2 regions of the Paenibacillus sp. JL3B1040 genome follow, and region 1 is predicted to be linked to the other one. Evidence: predicted binding sites of a transcription regulator. Region 1 holds the regulator's gene; the other holds the start of a gene.

Region 1 (5,667 bases):
TCATTTTCCCTTGGGTTACCGAGGATCGTGTAGCTCGTCTGATCTGCGACGTGTACATGCCTGACGGCACGCCGTTTGCGGGCGACCCGCGCGGGATTCTAAAGCGCGCGCTCAAGGAAGCCGAAGAGATGGGCTATACCTCGATGAACGTCGGACCGGAACCGGAGTTCTTCCTGTTCAAAACCGACGAGAAGGGCAACCCTACAACCGAGCTGAACGACCAAGGCGGATACTTCGACTTGGCTCCGACGGATCTGGGCGAGAACTGCCGCCGCGAAATCGTATTGACGCTGGAAGAAATGGGCTTTGAAATCGAAGCTTCTCACCACGAAGTGGCTCCGGGTCAACACGAAATCGACTTTAAATACGCTAATGCGGTTAAGGCCGCCGACCAAATCCAAACCTTTAAACTGGTCGTCAAAACGATCGCCCGTCAGCATGGGCTGCATGCCACGTTTATGCCGAAGCCGCTGTTCGGCGTGAACGGTTCCGGAATGCATTGCCACCAATCGCTGTTCAAAGGCAAAGTGAACGCATTTTATGATGAAAGCGACGAATTGGGCCTGAGCAAAGAAGCGCGCCACTATATGGCTGGCATTCTGAAGCATGCCCGCGCTTTTGCGGCGATTACGAACCCAACGGTGAACTCTTACAAACGCCTCGTTCCTGGGTATGAAGCCCCTTGTTATGTCGCTTGGTCTTCGAGCAACCGCAGCCCGATGATCCGGATTCCGGCATCCCGCGGACTCAGTACACGCGTCGAAGTGCGCAACCCGGATCCGGCCGCTAATCCTTACTTGGCCTTGGCCGTGATGCTGAAAGCCGGCCTGGACGGAATTAAGAAGGAGCTGCCGCTCGTTGAGCCGGTGGACCGCAACATCTATGTGATGTCCGAAGAAGAACGGGTAGAAGAAGGGATTCCAAGCCTTCCGGCCGACTTGAAGGAAGCGTTGGGCGAATTGCTGCGCAGCGAAATCATCAGCGAAGCGCTGGGGGATCATGCGTTGACGCACTTCTATGAATTGAAAGAAATCGAATGGGACATCTTCCGTACCCAAGTTCACCAATGGGAACGCGATCAATACATGACCTTGTACTAAAATCTCGTACCGAAAAGCCGCAGAATGCTGGAATCCCTTCCAGGTCTGCGGCTTTTTTTCGTTCGGAACCGGAATGGATTATTTTGGCTTTCAATTCGGATGCCATGATTTGCTCGGAATGGGACATCTTATAGATGAATAAAAAGGAGGATGAGACTCATGATCGTGACCGAGCTCAAAAGATATCAACGCCGCCGATACCGACTGAAGCAGTGGTGGATTGCGGAACGTACCGGGTTCGGCTGGAGAACGCGCGGTCGCCGCGAAAAAACGGGGTACAATCCGATGAACTTCCTGGATCTCGAATGGGACTAAGAAGCGCGTCGGAAGAGAAGGGGGCCAATGCAAACAGGACGAAGCCGACGTCATTCGGTCGCTTCGTCCTGTTTGGTATGGTGCTGCGTAAACGAGGAGAGGTTCGAAATTAGTGCAAGTCGCGGAACAGACCGATAACTTTGCCCAGGATGGTGACATGCTTCAAACGAAGCGGTTCCATCGTCGAATTCTCCGGCTGCAGGCGAACATGGTCTTTCTCTTTGTAGAACGTCTTGACCGTCGCCTCGTCATCCTCCGTCATGGCCACAACGATATCTCCGTTGTTGGCCGTCTGTTGTTGGCGGACGATTACATAATCCCCGCTATGTATTCCGGCTTCGATCATGCTGTCGCCAACCACGGAAAGCATGAATATTTCGCCGTCAGCGGCGTAGTGCTCGGGCAGCGGAAAATAATCTTCAATATTCTCCGTCGCCGTGATCGGCATGCCTGCGGTTACCTTCCCGACAACGGGAACGCGGGCAACGCTATGTGCGAACAAATTGTAATTCTCCGACTCTTCTTGGCCCAGCAGTTCGATGGCGCGCGGCTTGGTCGGGTCGCGGCGGATGAACCCTTTCTTCTCCAGGCGGTCCAGATGGCCGTGAACGGTGGAACTGGACGCCAATCCGACGGCTTCTCCAATCTCCCGCACGGAAGGCGGATACCCTTTGGCGCGCACTTCGTTGCGGATAAATTCAAGAATGGCTTGCTGCCGGCTCGATACCTTTGACATGACGGATCAACCCCATTTAGTAACGTTTGGAAAAATTATAACACAGAACTGTCGTTCGTACAAACATTAGTTCTAAAAAGAAACGGCTCGCGGCAGAACAAATCAAAAAAATAGGAACAACCGTTCGAAAAACTATTGAATCAAACAAATGTTCGTGTTATATTAAATACAGGAAACAGAACACTTGTTTGGAGTGATGGTGAAATGTTGAAGTATAGTTCTTATCAAAGCATCTACGAACAGCCTTCTTTTCGTCGTCCCGTGGAAAGAAGATCACATATGAGCGCATTCCTGAAGAGCAGATTGTCCAAAATCGCCCTGCTTCTTGTCATCCTCAGCGTCACTTGCACCGGCGTGGTACAGGCCTTTGCGGCGTCCGTCGATAGTTCCGAAGCGGAGGCCCCGGCGGAATACGTGGTGGTTATGCCTGGCGATACGCTGTGGGAAATCGCCGTAGAGAACAAGCCGCAAGGTCAAGATACGAGAGTCTACGTTCAGAAGCTGATTCGAGTCAACGGGCTGACAACCAGCTCGATTCAGGCCGGGGATACGCTGATGCTGCCAAGCAAACCGTAGAGCTGGATTCGCGCAATTTTTATAGAGAAGAACAAGAGCTTGTGGACGGGGCCGTCGTCGCCTTGACAAGCTCTTTTTCTCATGTCAAAGTAAGAATTAATGCCCTGTGTGACTTCATAGGACGCATAGTATATAAAGAAGCGGGAGGAACTTATGGACATCGATGCGTTGGTTAAGCGGATTAACGAGCTGGCCCGTAAAGCGAAAGAGGAAGGATTATCGCAGGACGAGCTATTGGAAAGGGCCCAGCTCCGGGAAACGTATCTGCAAAACGTTCGCAGGAATTTTCGGCAACAGCTCGAGTCGATCGAGATTGTAGATAAATAGGGAGGAACGGGTATGGGTTCGTTTGACCGTAAAGTAGAGCGTAATCAATTAAGAATGAACAAGAAAGGTAAGGGCCCTAACGTGGGGCAGGGGACCCGAAACTCGCGATCATCGCTTGGGGCTAGCGGAGAAGGCGAAGTGTTCAAAGGACGCAACTTCATTTTGCCTGCGGCTTTGTTTTTGTTGGCGCTTCTGTATGCCAGCGTAGGGATCATCGGCAATCCCGCGGAAGTGAACTCGGTGTTGTATTGGGCAACGATCTTTTTGTATATGCTGCTGGCGCTGATCATTTTTCTGCGCAAGCCTTATTTGCGCATCAGCAAAAGCGGGTTGCACACCTCGAAATTTAACCGCGATCGGATGTTGGATGCCGGCAATATCAGCAAAATCAAGGTTAGCCGGAACAAGATTGTGATCGAACCGAAGACCCGGGAACCGAAATGGGTGTTTTACCGGACCCGCAACCGTTTCGACACGGGAGCGATGGCCGCGCGGCTGGAGATGTACGCCAACACCCATCATGTGAAGCTGGAGAAGGAATAATCAGGAAATCGAACGGAGAGGGCTGGGAGAATGACGATCAAAGCGGTATGTTTTGACTTGGACGACACGCTGCTCTGGGATGAGCGGAGCGTAAGAGAAGCTTTCGCGGCGACCTGCGAAAGCGCGGCCAAGACGGCAGGACTAAACCCCGAACAGCTAGAGGAAGCGGTGCGCCGGGAAGCCCGGGGGTTGTATGAATCTTATGAGACTTATCCATTCACGACGATGATCGGAATCAATCCGTTCGAGGGGTTATGGGCAACGTTCTCCGCCGGGGAACAACCGGAGTTCCGCCAGTTGGAGCAGTTGGCTCCGGTTTATCGCAAGGAATCCTGGCGGCGCGGACTGCTTGCGCTTGGCGTGGACGACGAGGAACTGGCCGGCGGATTGGCGGAACAGTTCGGACGTGAACGCCGCTCTCGTCCTCACGTTTACGAGGAGACGTTTCAGGTTCTCAAGGAACTGAAGGGGAAGGTGAAGCTGCTGCTGCTGACGAACGGTTGTCCGGCGCTGCAGCAGGAGAAACTGGACGGCGTGCCGGAGTTGGCGCCGTATTTTGACGAGGTGGTGATCTCCGGAAATTTCGGCAAGGGCAAACCGGATCCGTCCATTTTCCGCCATGCGCTGGAATTACTGGCGATCGAACCGAATGAGGGGATCATGGTCGGCGACAAGCTGACGACGGATATCAAGGGCGCGCGCAGTGTCGGCATGACGGCGGTCTGGATTAATCGGGACGGCAAACCGCTGACCGGCGAAATCGTGCCGGATTATGAAATCAAGCATTTATCCGAATTGCACGGCCTCCTGGACAAACTGGCATAAACCCTAGCTGTCTGAAGGCCGCGCATCCGCCGCGGAAGGAGGGGAATCTGCATGCGAAACAAGGGGAAGGCAGGGCTGCTGGCCGTCGTGCTGGTGTTGTTCGTCGTCGCCGGATGCGGTCGCGGCGCATCGACGGCTGCCCGGACAGACACGCCGCTGGAGCCGATTCAAGTTGAACTTGAGGTGACGCCGTCCGCTGTCCAAGCCGGGGAACCGGTGACGTTTACCGCGAAAGTGACCCACCGCGGCGAGAACGTGGACGATGCGAAGGAAGTCATGTTCGAATTTTGGAATACGGCGGACGATGAGGCCAAACACAACCAGGTGAAAGTGAAGAGCGCCGGGAACGGCACTTATGTGCTGGAGCATTCGTTCAAAGTACCGGGCACCTATGAAGTGATCTCCCATGTCACCGCACGCGATCAGCACTCCATGCCCTCGAAGCAATTTACGGTGGAGTAAGCCGGCCTGCCGGCAAACCGGAAGATAAGCCGCTGTATCCCGAACCGGGGAGCGGCTTTTTTTGTTGAAGAAATTTCCGAATTATTTAAAAGAGTGGGAACAGATTCGTTCGGTTTTTAATTCCGATATGATCGATAGGATAACACTTTCTTATCTTGAGCATAAAGCGCGAGGGAATTGGCCAATCTCTCTTTTCTTCAACGCTTTATTCTGTTAAACTAAAACGTAACGTTTTACGGGAGGGACATGATCATGAGTAAACCAAGCCTGCTCGAAAGAATGAAAGAACGAATATTGATCCTCGATGGCGCCATGGGCACCATGATTCAGCAGGAAGACCTGTCTCCGGCCGACTTCGGCGGCGATGAGCTGGACGGCTGCAACGAAATGCTCGTGCTCACCCGTCCGGATGTGATTCGCGGCATCCACGAGAAGTATCTCGCTGCGGGTGCCGATTTGATCGAAACGAATACGTTTGGCGCGACCTCCGTCGTGCTGGCTGAATACGATATTCCGCAAATGGCGCGCGAGATCAATTGGGCTGCGGCCAAGCTGGCGATCGAAGCTGCGGAAAAATACAGCACCCCGGAACAGCCCCGTTACGTGGTGGGTGTCCTGGGACCAACGACCAAAACGTTGTCCGTTACCGGCGGCGTAACGTTCGATGAATTAACGACCAGCTATGCGGAGCAAGCTGCGGCGTTGATCGAGGCCGGAGTCGATGCGCTGATGCTGGAAACCTCACAGGATACGCTGAACGTAAAGGCGGGGAGCATTGGGATT
Region 2 (5,667 bases), 400 kb from region 1:
AGCAAACCTGCGCGTTTGGCAAGAGCGATGTCTTCGCCCAGCTCTCCGGCCATCAATCCGGCCAGGTAAGCGACTTCCATCGAGTGCTTCAGTACGTTTTGACCGTAGCTTGTCCGGAACTTGAGACGTCCCAAAATCTTGATCAAATCCGGATGCAACGCATGAACGCCCACTTCGAATGTAGCCTGTTCGCCATATTCGCGAATGCGTTCGTCCACATCCCGGCGGGATTTCTCGACCATTTCTTCGATCCGTGCCGGATGAATCCGTCCGTCCGCCACCAACTTCTCCAAAGCGGTGCGGGCAATTTCGCGGCGAATCGGGTCGAAGCCCGACAAGATCACCGCTTCCGGCGTATCGTCGATAATCAGATCGATCCCGGTCAAGGTTTCGAGCGCCCGGATATTCCGGCCTTCCCGGCCGATGATCCGTCCTTTCATCTCTTCGTTCGGCAGCGTTACGACGGAAACCGTCGTTTCCGCCACATGATCGGCAGCGCAACGTTGAATGGCCAGCGTAATGATCTCGCGGGATTTCTTATCCGCTTCTTCCTTCGCCTGCTGTTCAATGTCCTTAATCATCTGCGCGGTTTCATGGCGAACTTCCTGCTCCACATTGTTCAAAATGATCGCACGGGCATCTTCCATCGTAAGGTTGGAAATCCGCTCCAATTCCTGAACCTGACTTTTATAAATCAGGTCGATTTGCTGCTGCGTTTCTTCGATCCGTTTCTCTTTGCTGACCACTTGCTCTTCTTTACGTTCAAGCGATTCCAATTTTTTATCCAGCGACTCTTCTTTTTGCAACAATCGTCTTTCTTGTCGTTGTATTTCATTCCGACGTTCACGAATGTCTTTATCAGCTTCGGTTCTCAGCTTGTGGACTTCGTCCTTGGCTTCCAGAACCGTTTCCTTTTTCAGTGCTTCCGCGTCCTTCTTGGCAGTCTCCAAGATTTGGCTGGCCGCGTGCTCTGCACTGGAAATTTTAGCTTCGGCAAGAGACTTGCGAATAAAATACCCGATCACGAACCCAAAGAATAAAGCGGCTGCAACGAGAACGATCCAGATTACTGATGGCATCTGTTCACCTCCCCGTTGTTTCCTCCAAGGCATTCCTTGGGATGTTTGCAGTTGTAGTTACTTTTCGTTTCTTAGGTTCATCATTCATACAAAGAATTCATGACTTGCCCATTCAGTTCAGCAGTTCATGCTGTAAAGCATGACCCTTCCCCCATCACAAGGCGAGAGGCGCTTTGCCTTCATGATTGGAGAACATAAACCCCACCCTCAGACCCATAATTTTGGAAGGAAAAAAAGGGCCTTTCACGATATGGATTCATGTTCATTTTATTATTTGACAAAAGATATTGTCAAGCAAATGACAGGAGTTCCCTCCCGTCCTCTTATTCTTCGTCCCAATCGTCCATTCCATGCATCTGCTCCCGGTTTGCGAGTTCGCGCATGACCCGGGACACGACGCTACCGCTAAACCCGCGGCGCTGCAAAAATGCTCCGGTCTTGCGCTTACGGTCAAGCGGCTCTCCCGTGGTTGCCTGCCATTTCTTTAACCCCAACTGAAGAGCGCTCTCAAACTCGTCGTCTTCGCTGACTTCGCCGAGCGCCTCCTCGATCAGCGACTTGGACACGCCTTTCTGGCGCAATTCATGCTTAACCCACAGCTTCCCCTTCCCGCGTAGTCTAACGCGTTGAGAAGCCCATTCCTGGGCGTAAGCGGCGTCATCGACGTACCCTTCCGATTGCAAACGGCCCAGTACGTCCTGAATCGTCTCCTCGCCCCAGCCTTTTTCTCCTAAACGATGCGATATTTCATAAGCCGTTCGCGGCTTCAAGCTCAAAAACTTCAGCGCGTCGGCATATCCCTGTTGACGCTCGTCGGCCGATACGATTTCTTCCAGCTCCGCTTTGGTGAATACCGCGCCTTTGATCATGCGGTATTTGATCATCACATCCTCATGAACCTCCAGTGTATATACGCCAAAAGAGATCCGATAGCGATGCTTCGGCCGTTTCAGCATCAATACGGACGTAATCGCCAGCTCCACGTCCTCGGGGAAGGCGTCCAAACCTGCGGTTTCTTCCGTTTTCCCACCCTCCTGATCCCGGCCGGCACTTCGCGGCCGCGGTTCCCAGTACGACTCGTCGGAAATGTCTACGATTTCGTCCGCTCTCCGTTCGCCAGAGGTAGATCCGGCTCCTCTTCCCGCGGATTTTCCCCGCGATCGTCCCCATGTACTCACATCATATCCCTCCGGTTCTAACTTAAGCTTTCAATATAATTCCCCAAGTACCGCAAAAGCGCCCTGACCCGGCGAAATGCCGGCGGTCAGAGCGCTTGATGGCTACGGCTTAAAGAGCTTATTCATCTCCGAACAGCGCTTGTTCTTCCTCAAGCTCCGCTTCCAAATCGCTGGCGGAAGCGGGGGCAACCGACGTGGTCAGATTGCTGGCTTCCCGGATTTTCGCCTCGATCGTATTCGCGATTTCCGGATGTTCTTTCAAGAACTGCTTCGCGTTCTCGCGACCTTGTCCAAGGCGTTCGCCAGCATACGAATACCAAGCACCGCTCTTGTCTACGATATCCAGCTCCGTTCCGATGTCGATAAGGCTGCCTTCTTTGGAAATGCCTTCTCCATACATAATGTCGATTTCAGCTTGTTTAAAAGGGGGAGCAACCTTGTTCTTCACAACCTTGACCCGCGTCCGGTTGCCCACCATATCGTTGCCCATCTTGATTGTCTCGACGCGGCGAACGTCCAAACGAACCGTCGAATAGAACTTCAGCGCACGTCCGCCTGGCGTCGTTTCCGGATTACCGAACATCACGCCGACTTTCTCGCGCAGCTGGTTGATAAAGATGGCGATCGTCTTCGACTTGCTGATCGCCCCCGACAACTTCCGCAGCGCCTGCGACATCAGACGGGCCTGCAAGCCGACGTGCGAATCCCCCATCTCGCCTTCAATCTCCGCTTTAGGTACCAATGCCGCAACGGAGTCAATGACGATAATATCCACCGCGCCGCTGCGAACGAGCGCTTCGGCGATCTCCAGCGCTTGTTCCCCCGTATCCGGCTGGGACAGCAGCAATTCGTCGATGTTCACGCCCAGCTTGCTGGCGTAAGACGGGTCGAGCGCATGCTCGGCGTCGATGAAGGCAGCTTGTCCGCCGATCTTCTGAACCTCGGCAATCGCGTGCAGCGCGACCGTCGTTTTACCGGAAGACTCCGGCCCGTAGACTTCGATGATCCGCCCGCGGGGAAGTCCTCCGGTACCGAGGGCGATATCCAGGGCGATCGATCCGCTCGGAACGATCTCCACCTGCATGTGCGTCGATTCTCCCAGCTTCATGATCGAACCTTTACCGAATTGCTTTTCTATTTGGCGAAGCGCCATCTCCAGCGCTGCTTTACGATCTGACAATCAGCTCACATCCTTAAATTAGATATAAATCACAGATACTTGAATAACATAAATTCCATTATAATTCATGTCCATTTGTAACTTCTCACGTATATCATTGTACCTTGTTTTGGAATGTTTGCCAAGCGTTTTTTCGAACATACATTCGTAATTTGTTCTCAACCGTCCCAAACCTGGAACTCAACCCTCCCAAACCCTCCCTTACCGTAAGGGAGGGCCCCCAAGGGCCCGCTGCCCTTGGGGATCCCGCAAATTGGAAGAACGTTGGAGTGACTGAGATACTCCCTTGACGCTCTCCCCTACGGGGATTCGCTCACTTTGGCACGTGGATCGCTTTTCCCCCTTCGGGTACGTCTTACTTTGAGCGCTCCTTGGGGACCTGCCTCTTGGGTGGATGCCGGCCTCCTTCCGTCGTTGGCACCCGGCTGCGCGCCGGAAGAACGTGGGAGTGACTGTGACGCTCCCTTGATGCTCTCCCCTACGGGGATTCGCTCACTTTGGCGCGTGGATCGCTTTTCTCCCTTCGGGTAAGTCTTACTTTGAGCGCTCCTTGGGGACCTGCCTCTCTGGAGGGGTGCCGGCCTCCTTCCGTCGTTGGCACCCGGCTGCGCGCCGGAAGAACGTGGGAGTGACTGTGACGCTCCTAAGACGCTCTCCCCTACGGGGATTCGCTCACTTTGGCGCGTGGATCGCTTTACACAGCTCCATAGGCGCTGTTTCCTTCGGAAATGCGCTCACCATAGCGGAAGAGTTATGTTACATCTAGATATGTATGTTGTGGCTAGTAAGCCATGAATGTTTTCATACATATCAAGTAAATTTGTACTCAAGGGGCACCGTTATATATGATTATTCGAACAGAATTCGTTGTCCCCTCCCATCACACTCGCACCACAACTCGTCTAACGTTAGCCCGGCCTTACGTACCTACTTAGCTGCTGCCCTCATCCTCATCCCCATCCCCTCCCATGGTTACTCCAACAACAAAAAAGAACCGCAGCACAACTGAATCAGTTTGCTACGGTTCTTCCGTGCCTTGATTATATGTCATTATCTTCCAAAGCGCAAGAGCCTGCCTATTGCACTACCTTTAGTGTGTTGCTGAGAGGCTTACCCATCACACCTGAGTGAAAGGGATAATGACCAAAAGGATGCTCCCATGCAATGTGCACTCCAAACGCCGTTATGCCTGCAGCGCTCTCCACAACCGGTACAACAGCGTCTTCGCCGCGCGCAAACGGATCATCTCGCGGTTCCCCTTGAGATTCAGCTCAAACACCGCGGTGTCGAAGCCACGGCGCGAGATCGCGATGTACACCAGGCCGACGGGCTTGCGCTCGGAATGGCCGGGACCGGCCACGCCGGTGATCGACAGGCCGAAGTCGGTACCGACAGTGAGACGCACCTGCTCGGCCAGCACCTTGGCCGTTTCCGCGCTGACCGCGCCGGGGGCTCCGTCGCCTTCCAGCAGATCATGCGGCACGTTCAACAGCTTCTCCTTCATTTCATTGGAGTAGCACACGATCCCGCCGGCGAACACGGCCGAGCTGCCCGGCAGCGCGGTGAACATCTCCATGAGCAAACCGCCGGTGCAGCTTTCGGCAACGCTCAGCGTCAGGTCGCGTGCAGCCATCAAGTCGAGAATCGTTTTCTCGATCGGCTCATCAACGTTCGCGTACAGATGCTCCGACAGCCGTGAGGCGATCTCGCGCTCCATGGCGTCCAGCTTCGCCGCCGCGTCCTGTGCGCTAACCGCCTTGGTGGACACGCGAATCGTGACCTCGCCTTCCTTCGCATAAGGCGCAACCGTTGGATCGCTTTGAGCCTGGATGAGATCAAGCAGCTTCGTTTCGAGCGCCGATTCGCCGATTCCGGCGAATTTCAACATTCGCGAATAGATCGGCATCTCCCCGGTCAGCACATGCTCCAGAATCCACGGCTTCGCTTGATGCTCAAACATCGGCTTCATTTCTTTTGGCGGGCCGGGCAGCACAATATAAAATTTGCCGTCTTGCGCGAGCGCATTGCCCACGGCCAGCCCGGTTTCGTTCGGAAGCGGCGTGCCTCCTTCGATGGCCAGCGCCTGGCGCCGGTTGTTCTCCGTCATCGGAACCCCGCGGCCCTGAAAGAAGCGCTCAACGTTCGCCAGCGCTTCCGGGTCGATATAGAGCGTCCGGCCCAGTACCCCAGCCAGCGCTTCCTTGGTCAGATCGTCCTGCGTCGGGCCGAT

Evidence for each region. Region 1 encodes LexA, which represses DNA repair genes until DNA is damaged. Its sites were predicted from a motif close to CGAACATATGTTCG; they were not measured.
Region 2: a site for LexA is predicted at 3,572-3,585, ahead of recA (recombinase RecA). Genes of this name have one in related genera too.

What each region holds. Positions count from the first base shown of each region.
Region 1 is NZ_CM169317.1:2,928,745-2,934,411, reverse strand. Features, by position in the region: gene glnA (type I glutamate--ammonia ligase) at 1-1,100, shown strand, start outside; gene ACZF99_RS13195 (hypothetical protein) at 1,260-1,415, shown strand; gene lexA (transcriptional repressor LexA) at 1,525-2,151, opposite strand; gene ACZF99_RS13185 (LysM peptidoglycan-binding domain-containing protein) at 2,356-2,727, shown strand; gene ACZF99_RS13180 (DUF896 domain-containing protein) at 2,881-3,054, shown strand; gene ACZF99_RS13175 (hypothetical protein) at 3,067-3,597, shown strand; gene ACZF99_RS13170 (HAD family hydrolase) at 3,628-4,422, shown strand; gene ACZF99_RS13165 (FixH family protein) at 4,474-4,884, shown strand; gene metH (methionine synthase) at 5,137-5,667, shown strand, end outside.
Region 2 is NZ_CM169317.1:2,530,283-2,535,949, reverse strand. Features, by position in the region: gene rny (ribonuclease Y) at 1-1,079, opposite strand, end outside; gene ACZF99_RS11325 (regulatory protein RecX) at 1,403-2,257, opposite strand; gene recA (recombinase RecA) at 2,376-3,437, opposite strand; gene ACZF99_RS11315 (competence/damage-inducible protein A) at 4,621-5,667, opposite strand, start outside.